Regions from separate parts of the Arthrobacter sp. NyZ413 genome, predicted to be linked through region 2. Evidence: riboswitches for the same ligand, from Rfam matches in the RefSeq annotation. Region 2 holds a riboswitch; the other holds the start of a gene.
The links. A riboswitch is a leader RNA that binds a small molecule or an ion and turns the genes downstream of it on or off. The one in region 2 is predicted to bind thiamine pyrophosphate.
Positions count from the first base shown of each region.

Region 1 (7,355 bases), 420 kb from region 2:
CACGGGGTCGCCGGGCTCGAAGTCTCCGTGGACGGAGGAGATCCCCGCGGGAAGCAACGAGGTGTGGCGGTCCCGCACTGCCCGGACGGCTCCGTCGTCGAGCACCAAACTGCCCCGTACCGACGCCAGGTGCGCCAGCCACAGGAGCCGGACCGGCTTGCGGCTGCCGTTGATGGCGAACCATGTGCCCACGTCCTCGCCCGCCAGGGCGGCGGCGGCGTTGGCGGTGGACGTTACCAATCCATGGATTCCGGAACTGGCGGCAATCGAGGCAGCCTCCACTTTGGTGGTCATGCCACCCGTTCCGACCCCCGCTTTGCCCGCCTTGCCGATGGTGACTCCAGCAAGGTCCTTGGGGCCGGTCACCAGCGGAATACGCTTCGCGCCGGCCGACGGCGGTCCGTCGTAGAGGGCGTCGACGTCGGACAGCAGCACCAGGGCGTCCGCGCGGACAAGGTGCGCTACCAAGGCAGCCAGGCGGTCGTTGTCTCCAAAGCGGATTTCGTGCGTGGCGACGGTGTCATTTTCGTTCACGACCGGTACGACGCCGAGATTCAGCAAGCGGTCAAGCGCCCGGTAAGCGTTGCTGTGCTGGGTCCGTCGCATCAAATCATCAGCAGTCAGCAGGACCTGGCTGACGGTGACCCCGTGCGCGGCGAAAGCCTGCGAGTAGCGCGCCATGAGCAATCCCTGGCCCACGCTCGCCGCCGCCTGTTGGGTGGCGAGATCCTTGGGCCGCTTCGCGAGGCCGAGGGGAGCCAGCCCGGCGGCAATGGCGCCGGACGAAACCAAAATGATCTCCGTGCCCGAGTTCCGCTTCTCCGCCAAAGCATGGACGAGCGCGGTCACGGACTTCTCGGAGATCCCGCCCTTGATACTGGTCAGCGACGACGAACCGACCTTGACCACGATCCGCTTGGCGTGGGCCAAGGCCCTACGTTCGACGGCGTCGCTCACCTCGCCGCGTTCAGCCGCTTCGGAAGTACTAGTGGTCATGGTCGTTGTCCAAGCCGCTTTCCTTCAGGGGCTGGGATGCACGACGGCGGTTGGCGGACTCGGTCCAGATTCCCGCCTTGCGCTCGGCTTCGAGCTCGGCGCGCGCCGCGGCTTTGGCTTCACGCCGTTCGATTTGTTCTTCGCGCTTTTGGGCGCGCGTGGGACGGTCGCCGAGATCGGCGACGCGGATGTCCGTGCCTCGCGGCGTGCCGAGGAGTTCGGCGCCGGCCATCATGGTGGGCTCCCAATCGAACACGACTCCGTCGTCTTCGCCGATCACCACGGTGTCACCCGGAACGGCGCCCATCTTGAACAACTCGGTTTCAATACCGAGTTTGGCCAAGCGGTCGGCGAGGTATCCAATGGCTTCTTCGTTGGTGAAGTCGGTCTGCTTGACCCAGCGGACCGGCTTTTCACCCAACACCCGGAAGAGCGGTTCGAGGTTCTTTTCCTCCCGGCGGATGCGGAAGCCGGTCTCATTGACGGCGCGCGGGCGGAGCACAGGGGCCGCCACCTTCGGAGGCGCAGCGGTAACAGCATCGCGGGCTGCCATGACGATCTCGGCCATCGCGAAGCTCAACGGGCGCAGGCCTTCGTGGCTCGTCGCCGATACTTCGAAGACGCGGTAGCCGCGTTCCTCCAATTCGGGACGGACGAACTCGGCCATGTCCCGACCATCGGGGAGGTCAACCTTGTTCAACACAACGAGCTTGGGGCGCTCATTCAAGGGCACTACCTCGCCGTCCACGCCGGCGTAGCTCATGTCCACCGCGTACCGGTCGAGTTCCTGCTCGATGATCGCAAGGTCGGAAAGGGGATCCCGGTCCGATTCCAGCGTTCCGCAATCGAGGACGTGCACCAGGGCGGCGCAACGCTCCACATGGCGGAGGAAGTTGTGGCCGAGGCCCTTGCCCTCGCTGGCACCCTCGATGAGGCCGGGGACGTCGGCAATGGTGAACCGGACATCTCCGGCCTGCACTACGCCCAGGTTGGGAATCAAGGTGGTGAACGGGTAGTCGGCGATCTTGGGCCGGGCTGCCGACATCGCCGCGATCAAGCTGGACTTGCCGGCGGACGGGAATCCCACGAGGGCGATATCGGCAATGGACTTGAGCTCAAGGACGATGTCGCTCGAATCGCCTTCGATACCGAGGAGGGCAAAGCCGGGAGCCCTGCGTTTCTGGGAGGACAGGGCGGCATTGCCAAGGCCACCTTGGCCGCCCGCCGCGGCGATGTACTCCGCGCCTTGGCCTACGAGGTCGGCGAGGACCACTCCGTCCTTGGTTTTGACAACCGTTCCTTCGGGAACAGGAAGGACCAGTGTTTCGCCGTTCTTGCCGCCTCGCCAGTCACCCATGCCGGGACCGCCGTTGGTGGCGTGGCGGTGAGGGGCATGGTGGTAGTCAAGGAGCGTCGTGGTCTGGGCATCGACCCGCAGGATGACGTCACCGCCGTTGCCGCCATTGCCGCCGTCGGGACCGCCCAAGGGCTTGAACTTCTCACGCTTGACAGAAACACAGCCGTGGCCGCCTGTTCCGCCGGATACATGAAGTACTACCCGGTCTACGAAGGTGGCCACGTGTTTCTCCTCAAAATGGATCCTGCTGCTTGATTGCGTTGGCGAAGCTGGCTCTCCGCCCCGCCCCAGTAGATTCTAGTGCGGTTAAAAAGACAGGTGGAGCGGGCCAACCGGCCCGCTCCACCCGTTCAGAACGTTGTATTACTCTGCAGCTGCAGCAGCAACGATGTTCACGACACGACGGCCGCGGCGAGTACCGAACTCAACCGCACCGGCCTGCAGTGCGAACAGGGTGTCGTCGCCACCACGGCCGACGCCGGCGCCCGGGTGGAAGTGGGTGCCACGCTGGCGGACGATGATCTCGCCTGCGGAAACAACTTGGCCGCCGAAGCGCTTCACGCCGAGGTACTGGGCGTTGGAGTCACGACCGTTGCGAGTGGAGCTCGCGCCTTTTTTGTGTGCCATGGGATATGCCTGCCTTTAAATTCTTGGGAATCTGTTGAAAGCCTGAACAGCAACCAGCGGTTACTTGATGCCGGTGATGCGGATCTTGGTCAGTTCCTGACGGTGACCCTGGCGCTTCTTGTAGCCGGTCTTGTTCTTGAACTTCTGGATGACGATCTTCGGACCACGGAGGTCTTCGAGGATCTCGGCCGTGACCTTGACCTTGGCAAGGTCTGCAGCGGCGGAGGTGACCTTGTCGCCGTCAACCAGGAGCAGTGCGGGCAGCTCAAGGGTGCTGCCGGCTTCACCGGCGACGCGGTTCAGGGTTACGTAGTCTCCAACGGAAACCTTTTCTTGGCGGCCGCCTGCGCGGACAATCGCGTACACCACTTGGGCACTCACTTCTCTCGACGTTTATTACTAAATTTGCGTGCGGAACCCCGAACCGAAACGGGCCTGGTTCACGCTGTGCCTCAACGCCGTGGACCCCTATGCGGAGTCCATGAGTTATCCCTGAACAGTCCCGAATCAAGGAACGGTTTCAAAGAAACAGTTCCGAACGAAAGGTTCTCTGGGCATAACCCAAGTGTTGGCGTAAGCACCGAGGATCTAGATTACGCTAGTTTCTCCCCCGGCTGCAAATGAGGCCCGGTCCGGAGGCCGCCATGTGATGGATGCCACGGACTGGCAATGCCGCCGTCCGGTACCGTGCCCGTACAGCTTACCCTTGACGTTGGCGAAACCCCGGACGTGCCGCCCGACACGCTGCGGCAGCGGCCCACACCGCGTACGGGGGTTGTCAGCCGTGAACCCGCGGCGCGTCGAAAAACGCTGTTTCATAGCGGCAGGACCGGGAAAACGCCTCCAACATCGCTTCCCGCTCCGCGGGCGACGCCGCGCCTGCGGCAACATCGATGATGCCGATGGCCGTGCGGGTGGCTTCGGCGAATGCTTCGTCAGCGTATGTGCGCAACCAATCGGCGTAAGGGTGCCCCGCCGGTGCGCCCGACTCGAGGTATCCGTCGTGGAGCTGCCGGCCCACCTCGGCGTACAGCCAATAGCACGGCAGGATGGCAGCGACCAGGACGGCATAGCTTCCCGATGCCGACGCCGCCACCAAGTGGTCCACGTAAGCCTTCGTGACGGGCCCCGGCTGGCTGCTGGATTCTCGGGTCGCCAGCCAGTTCCGGTGCAGCTCGGACTCGACCTCCAGGCAGGTTTGGGCTCCACGGGCCCAGAACAGCTGTTCAGCTTCGCTTGGAGCCAGTGCGCTTGCCCGCGCCAGGACCCGGGAGTATCCGTTGAGGTAAATGGCATCCTGAGCCAGGTAGTACGCGAAATGGTTTTCGCCAAGCGCCCCGGACTGCAGGTCCTTGATGAAGTCCAAGGCATGGATGGCGTCCAGTTCAGGGCGGGCCTCCTCCCACAACCGTGCCGCGAACTCCCCGGGCTGGAGGCCGTTGTCCAGCGCATGGAAGTGGTGGATCGGCCCGTTGCCCTTGCCGACTTCCAACACCGCTGATTCCGCCAGTGCCCCGTGGAGCCACGGCTTGACCACGCGAAGGGCGGACTCCCAATCGCCGGACCGCACCTTGGCGGTGGCCATCGCGGACGAGAGCGAGCAGCCCGTGCCGTGGCTGTTGCGGGTTTCCACCCGCTCGCCGGGGAAGACCACGACGTCCTGGCTCAGCAGTCCAACGGTGTTCACCAAGGCGTCCGGGCAGCCCGGTCCCTCCAAGTGGCCGCCCTTCACCAACACGGTGTTTCCACAGGCGGCGGCCAGCCGCTTGCCCTGCGCGAGTGCCGAGTCCCAATCAGCGGCTTCGGATTCGCCCAGGAGCATGGCCAGTTCCGGCAGGTTCGGGGTGATCAGATCGGCCAAGGGCAAGAGCTCGCGGAGCGCGGCTTCCGCGGATTCCGCGAGGAGGCGGTCGCCGCTGGTGGCGATCATCACGGGGTCGAGGACCACGACGGCGGGACGCACCTTCCCGAGCCAGCGGCGTACTTCCTCGATCACCGCGGCATCCCCGAGCATGCCGATCTTGACGGCGTCCACTTCGATGTCGTTGCCGATGGCTTCAAGTTGCTGGCGCAGGAAATCAACAGGCGGAACATGGACCCCGGTGACGCCTTGCGTGTTTTGGGCGGTGAGGGCCGTAATGGCGGCCATGCCATAACCACCTTGGGCGGCGATGCTCTTAAGGTCGGCTTGGATTCCCGCTCCGCCCGAAGGATCGGATCCGGCGATGCTGAGGACCCTGGGCACGCGTCGGCGCGTTGCCTTGAGCGGGTACACGAGTGAATGCGGTGATGAAGCCATGCGGGACATCCCTTCGCCGGTGCTAACCGGACAGGTTCAACGGGTCTGGTCTCAGCCGGCTTGGTGCGCGGCACCCCGTGTCAGTCCCTTAGCTTAACCCGGATCACACGAAGTCCGTGGATCGAGCGTTCGACGAGCCGCTGGGGGCCCGGGCCGCCCGAAGGCCGGAACGAAGAAGCCCCGGCAGTGTCCGCGGATGCGGAAACCACCGGGGCTTCGAATGAAGGTACCGTCAGAGCTCGGACTTCGGCACGCCGACGCCAAGGATGATCGGTTCCTCTGTCGACGTGGGCTTGGCGGATCCTTCAACAGGGACCTTGGCCTCGTGGGCGGAGCCGCCTGACGCAGCCGCGGAGGCCTCATGGTGTTCGACATCCGTGGCGTTGGCCGCGCCCTGCGCCCGGCTGGCGCTACGGTTGCGGCGTGCCCTGCGGCTGCGCGGTGCAGACTCCGCGGACCCGTTTGACACAGCAGGCCCAGGAGCGGGAGCTTCCTCCGCGCGAGCCTCGCCCTCGGAAGGCTTGCTTCCCGATGTTTCCGCTTCCGGGGCAGCCTGTTCGGGACCTTCCCCTGCCGGGGTTTCGTCTTCCGGGGCATGGCCGAGGCCGGCAAACGCCTTCGCCAGCAGGTCCAGGCTCATCGTCGGAGTGCCCGCAGCCTGGGGCTCCGGGTGGTGGACGAAGGGCAAGGCGACTTCTTCGCCACCAAACCGCAACACGGGCTTCACGCGTTCCTCGATGCCGAACGGGCTTGACGAAGGAGCAGCGGCTTCCTGTCCACCGGAGGACCCGGCCCCACCCGCGGACGAACCCGGCGTCGCGGCCGGAGCCTGGACGGGCGCTGCGCCGGACTCTTCCGCGGTTGCCTCGCCCGCGGCGAGTTCCGCGGCATGCCGCAGCTCGTCGTCGTGCACGTGTGCCGCATGGGCCGCGGCCGCAATGGTGGCAAGGGCCGCACGGGTGGCGGCCTGGCGGCCGGGATCCGTCGGTTCGACATGGACGGCACCCGCAGTGGTTACCGGGGCCTCGGACGAGCCCTGCCCCGACCCCCTGCTGCGGCGGCGCTTCCGCGGTTCAGTGCGGCCTGCCGGCTGGGATTCGGCGCGTGGGTGGTGGTGCTCGGCGGCCAAAACGTTGGCCCGGCGATGCTCCACGGGCTCGTCGTGGGTGACGACACCGCGCCCTGCACACACTTCGCACTGCTCGCCGAAGACTTCGAGCAGCCCGGTGCCCATCCGCTTACGGGTCATCTGCACCAGGCCAAGCGAGGTCACTTCGGCGACCTGGTGCTTGGTGCGGTCCCGGCCAAGGCATTCGACCAGGCGCCGCAGCACGAGGTCGCGGTTGGACTCGAGGACCATGTCGATGAAGTCGATGACGATGATTCCGCCGATGTCGCGCAGGCGCAGTTGCCGGACGACTTCCTCCGCCGCTTCGAGGTTGTTCTTGGTGACGGTCTCTTCAAGGTTGCCGCCGCTGCCGGTGAACTTGCCCGTGTTCACGTCAACAACGGTCATGGCCTCGGTGCGGTCGATCACGAGCGAACCGCCGGAAGGCAGGAAAACCTTCCGCTCCAGGGCCTTGTGGATCTGCTCATCCACGCGCCAAGCCGAGAAGATGTCCTGCTCGGACGTCCACTTTTCGAGGCGCCCCACCAGGTCCGGAGCCACATAGGTCACATAGGCTTCGATGGTGTCCCACGCCTCATCGCCCGAGACGATGAGCTTGGAGAAGTCCTCGTTGAAGACGTCGCGGACAACCTTGATGGTGAGGTCCGGTTCGCCGTACAAAAGTTCCGGAGCAAGGATCTTCGTGGACGTGGACTGGCTCTCGATGCCTTCCCACTGGGCGCGCAGGCGGTTGATGTCATGAGTCAGCTCTTCCTCGGAAGCGCCCTCGGCAGCGGTGCGGACAATGACACCGGCGTTTTCGGGAAGGCGGTCCTTGAGGATCCGCTTCAGGCGGTTCCTCTCGACGTCGGGCAGCTTGCGCGAGATGCCGGTCATGGACCCGCCGGGAACGTAGACGAGGTAGCGTCCCGGAAGGGAAATCTGGCTCGTCAAGCGGGCGCCTTTGT
Region 1 covers NZ_CP155434.1:2,709,342-2,716,696, forward strand. The annotation lists gene proB (glutamate 5-kinase) at 1-996, opposite strand, end outside; gene obgE (GTPase ObgE) at 986-2,575, opposite strand; gene rpmA (50S ribosomal protein L27) at 2,717-2,980, opposite strand; gene rplU (50S ribosomal protein L21) at 3,041-3,349, opposite strand; gene thiD (bifunctional hydroxymethylpyrimidine kinase/phosphomethylpyrimidine kinase) at 3,759-5,279, opposite strand; TPP riboswitch at 5,271-5,367, opposite strand; gene ABCW42_RS12665 (Rne/Rng family ribonuclease) at 5,512-7,355, opposite strand, start outside.
Region 1: another riboswitch for thiamine pyrophosphate. It lies ahead of thiD (bifunctional hydroxymethylpyrimidine kinase/phosphomethylpyrimidine kinase); the one in region 2 lies ahead of thiO (glycine oxidase ThiO).

Region 2 (7,355 bases):
GGCATGTTTGAAGGCTTCGCCCATCTGGACCGGGTTCTGTGCGCGGGTGACCGCCGTAGCCAGCAGAACAGCATCGCAACCGAGTTCCATGGCCAGGGCGGCGTCGGAGGCGGTGCCGATCCCGGCGTCGAGCACTACCGGCACGGAAGCACGCGACACAATCAGTTCGATGTTGTGCGGATTCAGGATGCCAAGGCCCGTGCCGATCGGTGCGCCCAGCGGCATCACGGCGGTAGCCCCGAGGTTTTCCAGGCGAAGGGCCAGGACGGGATCGTCGTTCGTGTAGGCAAACACCTTGAAGCCGCGGTCCACGAGCTTCTCTGTTGCGTCCACGAGCTCGACGGCGTCAGGAAGGAGGGTGTGTTCGTCGGCGATGACTTCGAGCTTCACCCAGTCCGTTTCGAGTGCTTCCCGGGCCAGTTCGGCCGTCATCACGGCGTCTTTGGCCGTGAAACAACCGGCGGTGTTGGGCAGGACGCGGATTCCGTGGTCTACGAGCAGTTGGAAAAGTGAGCCGGTTTCCGACGGCGAGTACCTGCGCAGTGCCACCGTGGTGAGTTCGGTTCCGGACGCGAGCAGGGCTGCGCCCAGTCCGTCGAGGCTCGGCGCCCCGCCCGTCCCGGTGATGAGCCGCGAACTGAATTCGACGCCGTCGATCACCAAGGAATCGGTAACGGTGCCCGCACTTTGGGTGCTTGTTGTTGTCATGGTTCAGCCTCCTTGGACTGCTGTAACGATTTCGAGTTCGTCGCCCTCTGCGAGCGCCGTGGCCGCCCATTGGCTGCGCGGCACCACTTCGGAATTGCGTGCGACGGCGACTCCGATCTTGAGTCCGTCGCTCGCCTGGCCGTTGGCGTCCAGTGCGCGTCCGGTGATGTGGCTGACGACAGTAGTGACCGATGCGCCCTCACCCAGGGTGTGTTGGGCGCCGTTCAGTTTGATGTTCATGCGTAATCCTTCGAGAGGTGTTGGCAGGTCAGGTCCTGGTCTCCGTCAGCGGAGGCAGTTCCTGTGAGTGGTCGTGAGAAGCGGCCGGGCCGGAATTTGTTCCAACGCGGATCGGCGACGTTGTCCATGATGTCGACGCAGATCCGGCCGGCTGCCGGGGTGAGGAGCACGCCGTGCCGGAAGAACCCGGTGGCGACGATGAGGCCCTGCACGTCCTCGCCGCCAGTGTGACCCGAGGTTCCGGGGCTTTGGACGCGTCCCAGCAGCGGCGCGTTGTCCGGTGTGCCCGGGCGGGCGCGGGCGGTTGCTTCCAGGAGTTCGAGTTCGGATACCGCGGGCACCAGCACTTGGGCGTCGCGCAGCAATTGGTAGACGCCGCCGGCGGACACTGGGTTGTCCGATGTTCCCGCGCCGGACAGGTCGTCTTCCCGTTGCGTCGCCCCGATGACCACGGTTCCGTCTTCGCGCGGAACGATATACACGGGCACGCCTCGGACCATGCCCCGGACAGTAGCCGTCACGAGGGGCTGGAGCTTGTCCGGAACGCGCAGCCGCAGGATGTCTCCATAAACAGGACGGAGCGGGAGGCTGAGCCCATCCGGCAATTCTCCGAGCGCGGCGGCACCGAGTCCGTTGGCGACGATCGTCTCGGTGGCGAAGACTCGCGTACCCGATTCGAGTGCCACTCCGGCGACTCGTCCGCTGTCCCACAAGAGCTGCTTCGCCCGGTCGGGGACAGTGACGCCGTCGTCGGTTCCCTCGGTCCAGGTGGGATCGGCGGGCTCGTGGTCTTTCAGCGCGGCCAGGATGGTGGCCGCAAGCCTGCGGGGATCCACTTGGTGGTCGCCGGGAATGGCGAACGCGCACGAAATCTGCGGACTCAACAGCGGTTCCTGTTCCCGGGCCTCACGGACAGGCACTGACTCCACCTGGAGACCGTGGGAACGCTGGACGTCCCGCAGGTCGGCGAGTGCGCGCCGGTCCGCTGCGTCCGCGCCGACGGCGAGGGTCGGCGTCGTGCGGTATCCCGTGCCATGTCCGGAAGCCGAGGCCGGAAGCGATTGTTCGAATCCGGGCCAAAGCGCCGACGATTCGAGCATGAGCTCCAGGAGGTCCTCTTCCTGGTAGTGCAATTCGCTGACGGGCGCCAGCATGCCGGCGGCCGCGAAAGTGGCGCCGCTGGCTGGCGCGGGATCGATCAGCGCAACTGAGCGGCCAGATTTTCGGGCCTCCCACGCGATGCCGAGGCCGATGATTCCACCGCCGATCACGGCTACGTCGGCCTGCAGGCGGGCAGGCTGGAATGTGTTCTGGGGTTTTGGCTCGTCCATGGAGTCCTTCCCTACGCCGGTACTAGCCGGATCAGGTCAAGCGGTCGGCGCTGAAGCCCTCTCAGCCGCGCGGCGATTGTGACTGCCGCCGCGGCTCCCGCGGTACCAGCCCAGTTTAGAGGAACTACTCTGTTTTCCATGACCCTGAACGATGTCCACACCACCGCCCGCCTTTACCTCTGCACCGATGCCCGCAAGGAGCAGGGCGATTTTGAACAATTTGTCGATGCTGCGTTCCAAGGCGGGGTGGACATCATCCAGTTGCGGGACAAGAGCCTTGAGGCAGCCGAGGAGCTCGAACTCCTCGAGGTCCTGCATGCGGTGGCACAGCGACACGGCCGCTTGTGGGCCGTGAACGACCGCGCCGACATCGCTTCCCTGTCTGGGGCTCCCGTGTTCCACATCGGCCAGAAGGACATTCCGCTGCGCTCCGCCCGGAAGCTCCTCCACGATCCCACTGTTATCGGTCTCTCCACCCACTCGCCGGAGCAGATCGACGCCGCGATCGCCGCATCGCCCGGCCGCAGCGGACTCGACTACTTCTGCGTGGGACCCGTGTGGGCGACGCCCACCAAGCCGGGCCGTACCGCCGTCGGGCTCGAGTTGCTGAAGTACGCTGCCGACGCAGTGAAGAGGGCGGATGAGGAAACCGTGGGAGGCGTCGTGCTGCCGTGGTTCGCCATTGGGGGCATCGACCTCGGCAACGTCGACGCCGTCGTGGAGGCGGGCGCCAGCCGCATCGTCGTGGTGCGGGCGATCACGGAGGCGACGGACCCGACGGCGGCTGCACAGTCGTTGCTGGCTGCCCTCGATGCGGCGGCCGCGTAGGCGCGCTGCCGCGAACAGGAACGGGCCGGGAGACAGTGCCTCCCGGGGTCCGTTTGGCAGACTCCGGGAGGTTTTGGAGTTACCCTGACTTTCGTGTCACATCAGCTAGCCCCGAACGTCAGTGAAGCCGCGAACACGCTGGCGGAAGCGCTTGCGTCCCTTCGAACGGAACTTGAGCTGCCTTCCGGCTACCCCGCTGATGCACTGCGCGACGCCGAAACCGCAGTGTCCCGCCACACCCTGCCCGCCGTCGACCTGACGGACGTTCCTTTCATCACGATCGACCCCGCTTCGTCCACGGATCTCGACCAGGCCCTCTTCATCGAACGCGAGGGGAACGGTTACCGGGTTCTTTACGCGATCTCCGACGTTCCATCGTTCGTGCTTCCCGGTGGCGCGCTCGACGCCGAGACCCGCCACCGGGGGCAGACCTACTACGCTCCGGACGGCCGGATCCCGCTGCACCCGGAAATCATCAGCGAACGCGCCGGGAGCCTGCTGGCCGGGCAAACGTGCAGCGCGTTCGTCTGGGATTTCGACCTCGACGCCGACGCCGAGTTCCGTGCTGTCTCCGTCCGGCGTGCGAGCGTCCGGAGCCGCGCCAAACTCAATTACAAGGGTGTCCAGGCGGAGATCGATTCCGGAACGGCCGATCCGGTCCTTCAGCTCCTCAAGGAGGTGGGGCTCAAGCGGGTGGAACTCGAGAGGCTTCGCGGCGGGGCAAGCCTGAACATGCCGGAGCAGGAGATCGTGCAACTGCCCGACGGCGGTGGCTACCGGATCGTTGCCGCTCCGTCGCTGCCGGTGGAGGACTGGAACGCGCAGATTTCCCTCATGACCGGGATGGCGGCGGCCCGGCTGATGCTCGACGGCAAGGTGGGAATCCTCCGCACGATGCCGGCACCGGATGAGCGGTCCTTGCTCCATTTCAAGCGCCAGACGGGTGCGCTCGGCAAACCGTGGGATGACGGGATCAGTTACGGCGAATACTTGCGGACCTTGGACGCCAAGGATCCAAGGCAACTGGCGATCCTCCACTCGGCCGGGATGCTTTTCCGCGGCGCGGGCTACACGCCCTTTGACGGCGAGGTACCGGAGAGCGTCATGCAATCCGCGATCGGCGCACCGTACGCCCACACGACGGCTCCGCTGCGCCGCCTGATCGATCGTTTCGTCCTGGTAATTTGCGAGGCGCTCAGTGCCGGGACGGCGATCCCTGCGTGGGCGCGCGACGCCCTGCCGAGCCTGCCGGAGATCATGGCGTCTTCCGACCAGCTTGCGGCCCGGATGGAGCGGCTCGCGCTTGACACCGTGGAAGCTGCCCTCTTGGTGAACCATGTCGGCCAGGAATTCGACGCAGTGGTTATCGCCGGGTCAAAGCCCTCGAAGAACAACGGAAACGGCAATGGCAATGGGAACGGCGCCAACGGTAACGGCAACGGCCACCCCTACGGCACCGTCCAGATCGCAGAGCCCGCGGTCACCGCACGCTGCGAAGGAGAGCTCGAGTCCGGGACGAAGGTCCGGGTGAAGCTCCTTGAAGCCAACATCGCCACTCGCCAAATCACGTTCGAACTGCTTTCCCAGGCCGATGCCTTGGGCGTTCAGGAGCCCTGATCCGGGTTTTCCCGCGTCCTCACGCTAGACTGTGGGGGTAGTAATGGATGCCCGGTCGTTGATTCAGTTAAATTCTTGACATCAACAAGCCCGCCCCTACGCGATCTTGAGATACACCAGCTGGTCCCCAGTGCCAGTATTTAGATAGCCCGCGATCGGCTTCCACTGGATTTGCCCGCGCGCCATCCGTGCTCCGGAACGGCATTGCCACCACCGTTGAGCACGCAGCGCGGCCTAAATGAATAAGGAAACTCCACCGTGAGTGAATTGCACACCCATGAAGTCCTGACAGACGGAACAGAAACAATTGAGCCCGAAGAAACCATCTCTTCGGACGAGACGCCCCACGAGATCGCCGAAAAGTCCTTCGCCGACTACAACGTCCGCGCGGACATCGTCGAATCCCTCGCCGACGCAGGGATCACCCACCCGTTCCCCATCCAGGCCATGACCCTTCCGGTAGCCCTCGGTGGTCACGACATCATCGGCCAAGCCAAGACCGGCACCGGAAAGACCCTTGGGTTCGGCATCCCGGCCCTCCAGCGAATCGTGGGACGGGACGATCCGGGCCACGATAAACTGGCGGTCCCGGGCGCGCCGCAGGCCTTGGTGATCGTCCCCACGCGCGAACTCGCCGTGCAGGTGGCCAACGACCTCCAGACCGCTTCCAGGAAGCGCAATGCCCGGATCGCAACGATCTACGGCGGCCGCGCCTACGAACCCCAGATCGAAGCCTTGCAGAAGGGCGTGGAGATTGTGGTGGGCACTCCGGGCCGCCTGATCGACCTCTACAAGCAGCGCCACCTGAGCCTGAAGAACGTCCGGATGGTCATCCTCGACGAAGCCGACGAGATGCTCGACCTCGGGTTCCTCCCCGACGTAGAGACTCTCATTGCCGCCACCCCCGCGGTCCGGCAGACCCTCCTCTTCTCCGCGACGATGCCCGGTCCGGTCATCGCGATGGCCCGCCGCTACATGACGCAGCCAACACACATCCGGGCCGCGGATCCGAACGACGAAGGCCTGACCAAGCGGGACATCCGCCAGTTGATCTACCGCGCCCACAGCATGGACAAGACCGAGGTCGTGTCCCGGATCCTGCAGGCCCGCGGCCGTGGCCGGACCATCATCTTCACGAAGACCAAGCGCACCGCGGCCAAAGTCGCCGAGGAACTGGTCGACCGCGGCTTCGCGGCTGCGGCCATCCACGGCGATCTCGGCCAGGGTGCCCGCGAGCAGGCCCTGCGTGCCTTCCGGAACAACAAAGTGGACGTCCTTGTGGCAACGGACGTCGCCGCCCGCGGCATCGACGTCGACGACGTCACGCACGTCATCAATTACCAGTGCGTCGAAGACGAGAAGATTTACCTGCACCGCGTTGGCCGCACCGGCCGTGCCGGCAACAAGGGAACCGCCGTCACGTTTGTGGACTGGGACGAAGTCCCCCGCTGGGCCCTGATCAACAAAGCCCTCGGCCTGGACACGCCGGAACCCGTGGAAACCTACTCCTCCTCCCCGCACCTTTTCAGCGACCTCGACATTCCGGAAGGCACCAAGGGCCGCTTGCCGCGGAACCAGCGCACCCTTGCCGGAGTCGACGCTGAAGTCCTCGAAGACCTGGGCGAGACCGGCAAGAAGACTTCCCGTTCGCGCGGCGGCTCGGCCGGCGGACGTTCAGGGCGCGACGGCGGCCGCGGCGGACGCCGGGCAGCCAAGTCCGGAGACGCTTCCTCGCAGGAAAGCACGGGCGAGGGCGGACGCACCCGCACGCGCCGCCGTCGTACGTCCAATGGCGAAGCAGCCGCAGCAGAAGGTTCGGCCCAGACAGCGGACGCCCAGTCCGGCGAAGGCACCGAGAAGCCGGCCCGCGCCCGCCGCTCGCGCACCCGCCGGCGCAACGGCGAAGTGGTTTCCTCCCCGGCCACGTCCGGCGAGAGCACCGAGGCTTAACGGCCTCAATGACTGACATTGTTTGGGCGCCGGACGGCAGCAACCTGGTGGTTCACGCGGACAACGCGGTATTCCTCCCTACGCTGCCGGACGGCGCCTTCACACTGATCTATGTGGACCCGCCATTCAACACGGGGCGCGTCCAGCGGCGCCAAGAGACGCGCATGGTCCGCAACGCCGAAGGCGACGGCGACCGCGTCGGGTTCAAGGGGCGCTCCTACGACACCATCAAGGGCGCCCTGCACAGCTACGACGACGCCTTCAGCGACTACTGGTCGTTCCTCGAACCGCGCCTCCTTGAGGCCTGGCGGCTCCTCGCCGACGACGGAACCCTGTACCTGCACCTCGACTACCGGGAAGTGCACTACGCCAAGGTGATGCTGGACTCGATCTTCGGGCGCGAGTGCTTCCTGAACGAGATCATCTGGGCCTACGACTACGGCGCCCGGGCCAGGAACCGCTGGCCCACCAAGCACGACAACATCCTCGTGTACGTCAAGAATCCGGGCAAATACCACTTCGACAACGCCGAAGTGGACCGGGAACCATACATGGCGCCAGGCCTCGTCACGCCGGCCAAGCGCGAACTGGGAAAGCTCCCCACTGACGTGTGGTGGCATACGATCGTCTCGCCTACCGGCAAGGAGAAGACCGGCTATCCGACGCAAAAGCCGGAAGGCC
Region 2 covers NZ_CP155434.1:3,130,724-3,138,078, forward strand. The annotation lists gene ABCW42_RS14555 (thiazole synthase) at 1-708, opposite strand, end outside; gene thiS (sulfur carrier protein ThiS) at 712-948, opposite strand; gene thiO (glycine oxidase ThiO) at 945-2,279, opposite strand; TPP riboswitch at 2,271-2,390, opposite strand; gene thiE (thiamine phosphate synthase) at 2,418-3,107, shown strand; gene ABCW42_RS14575 (RNB domain-containing ribonuclease) at 3,201-4,724, shown strand; gene ABCW42_RS14580 (DEAD/DEAH box helicase) at 4,983-6,674, shown strand; gene ABCW42_RS14585 (DNA-methyltransferase) at 6,683-7,355, shown strand, end outside.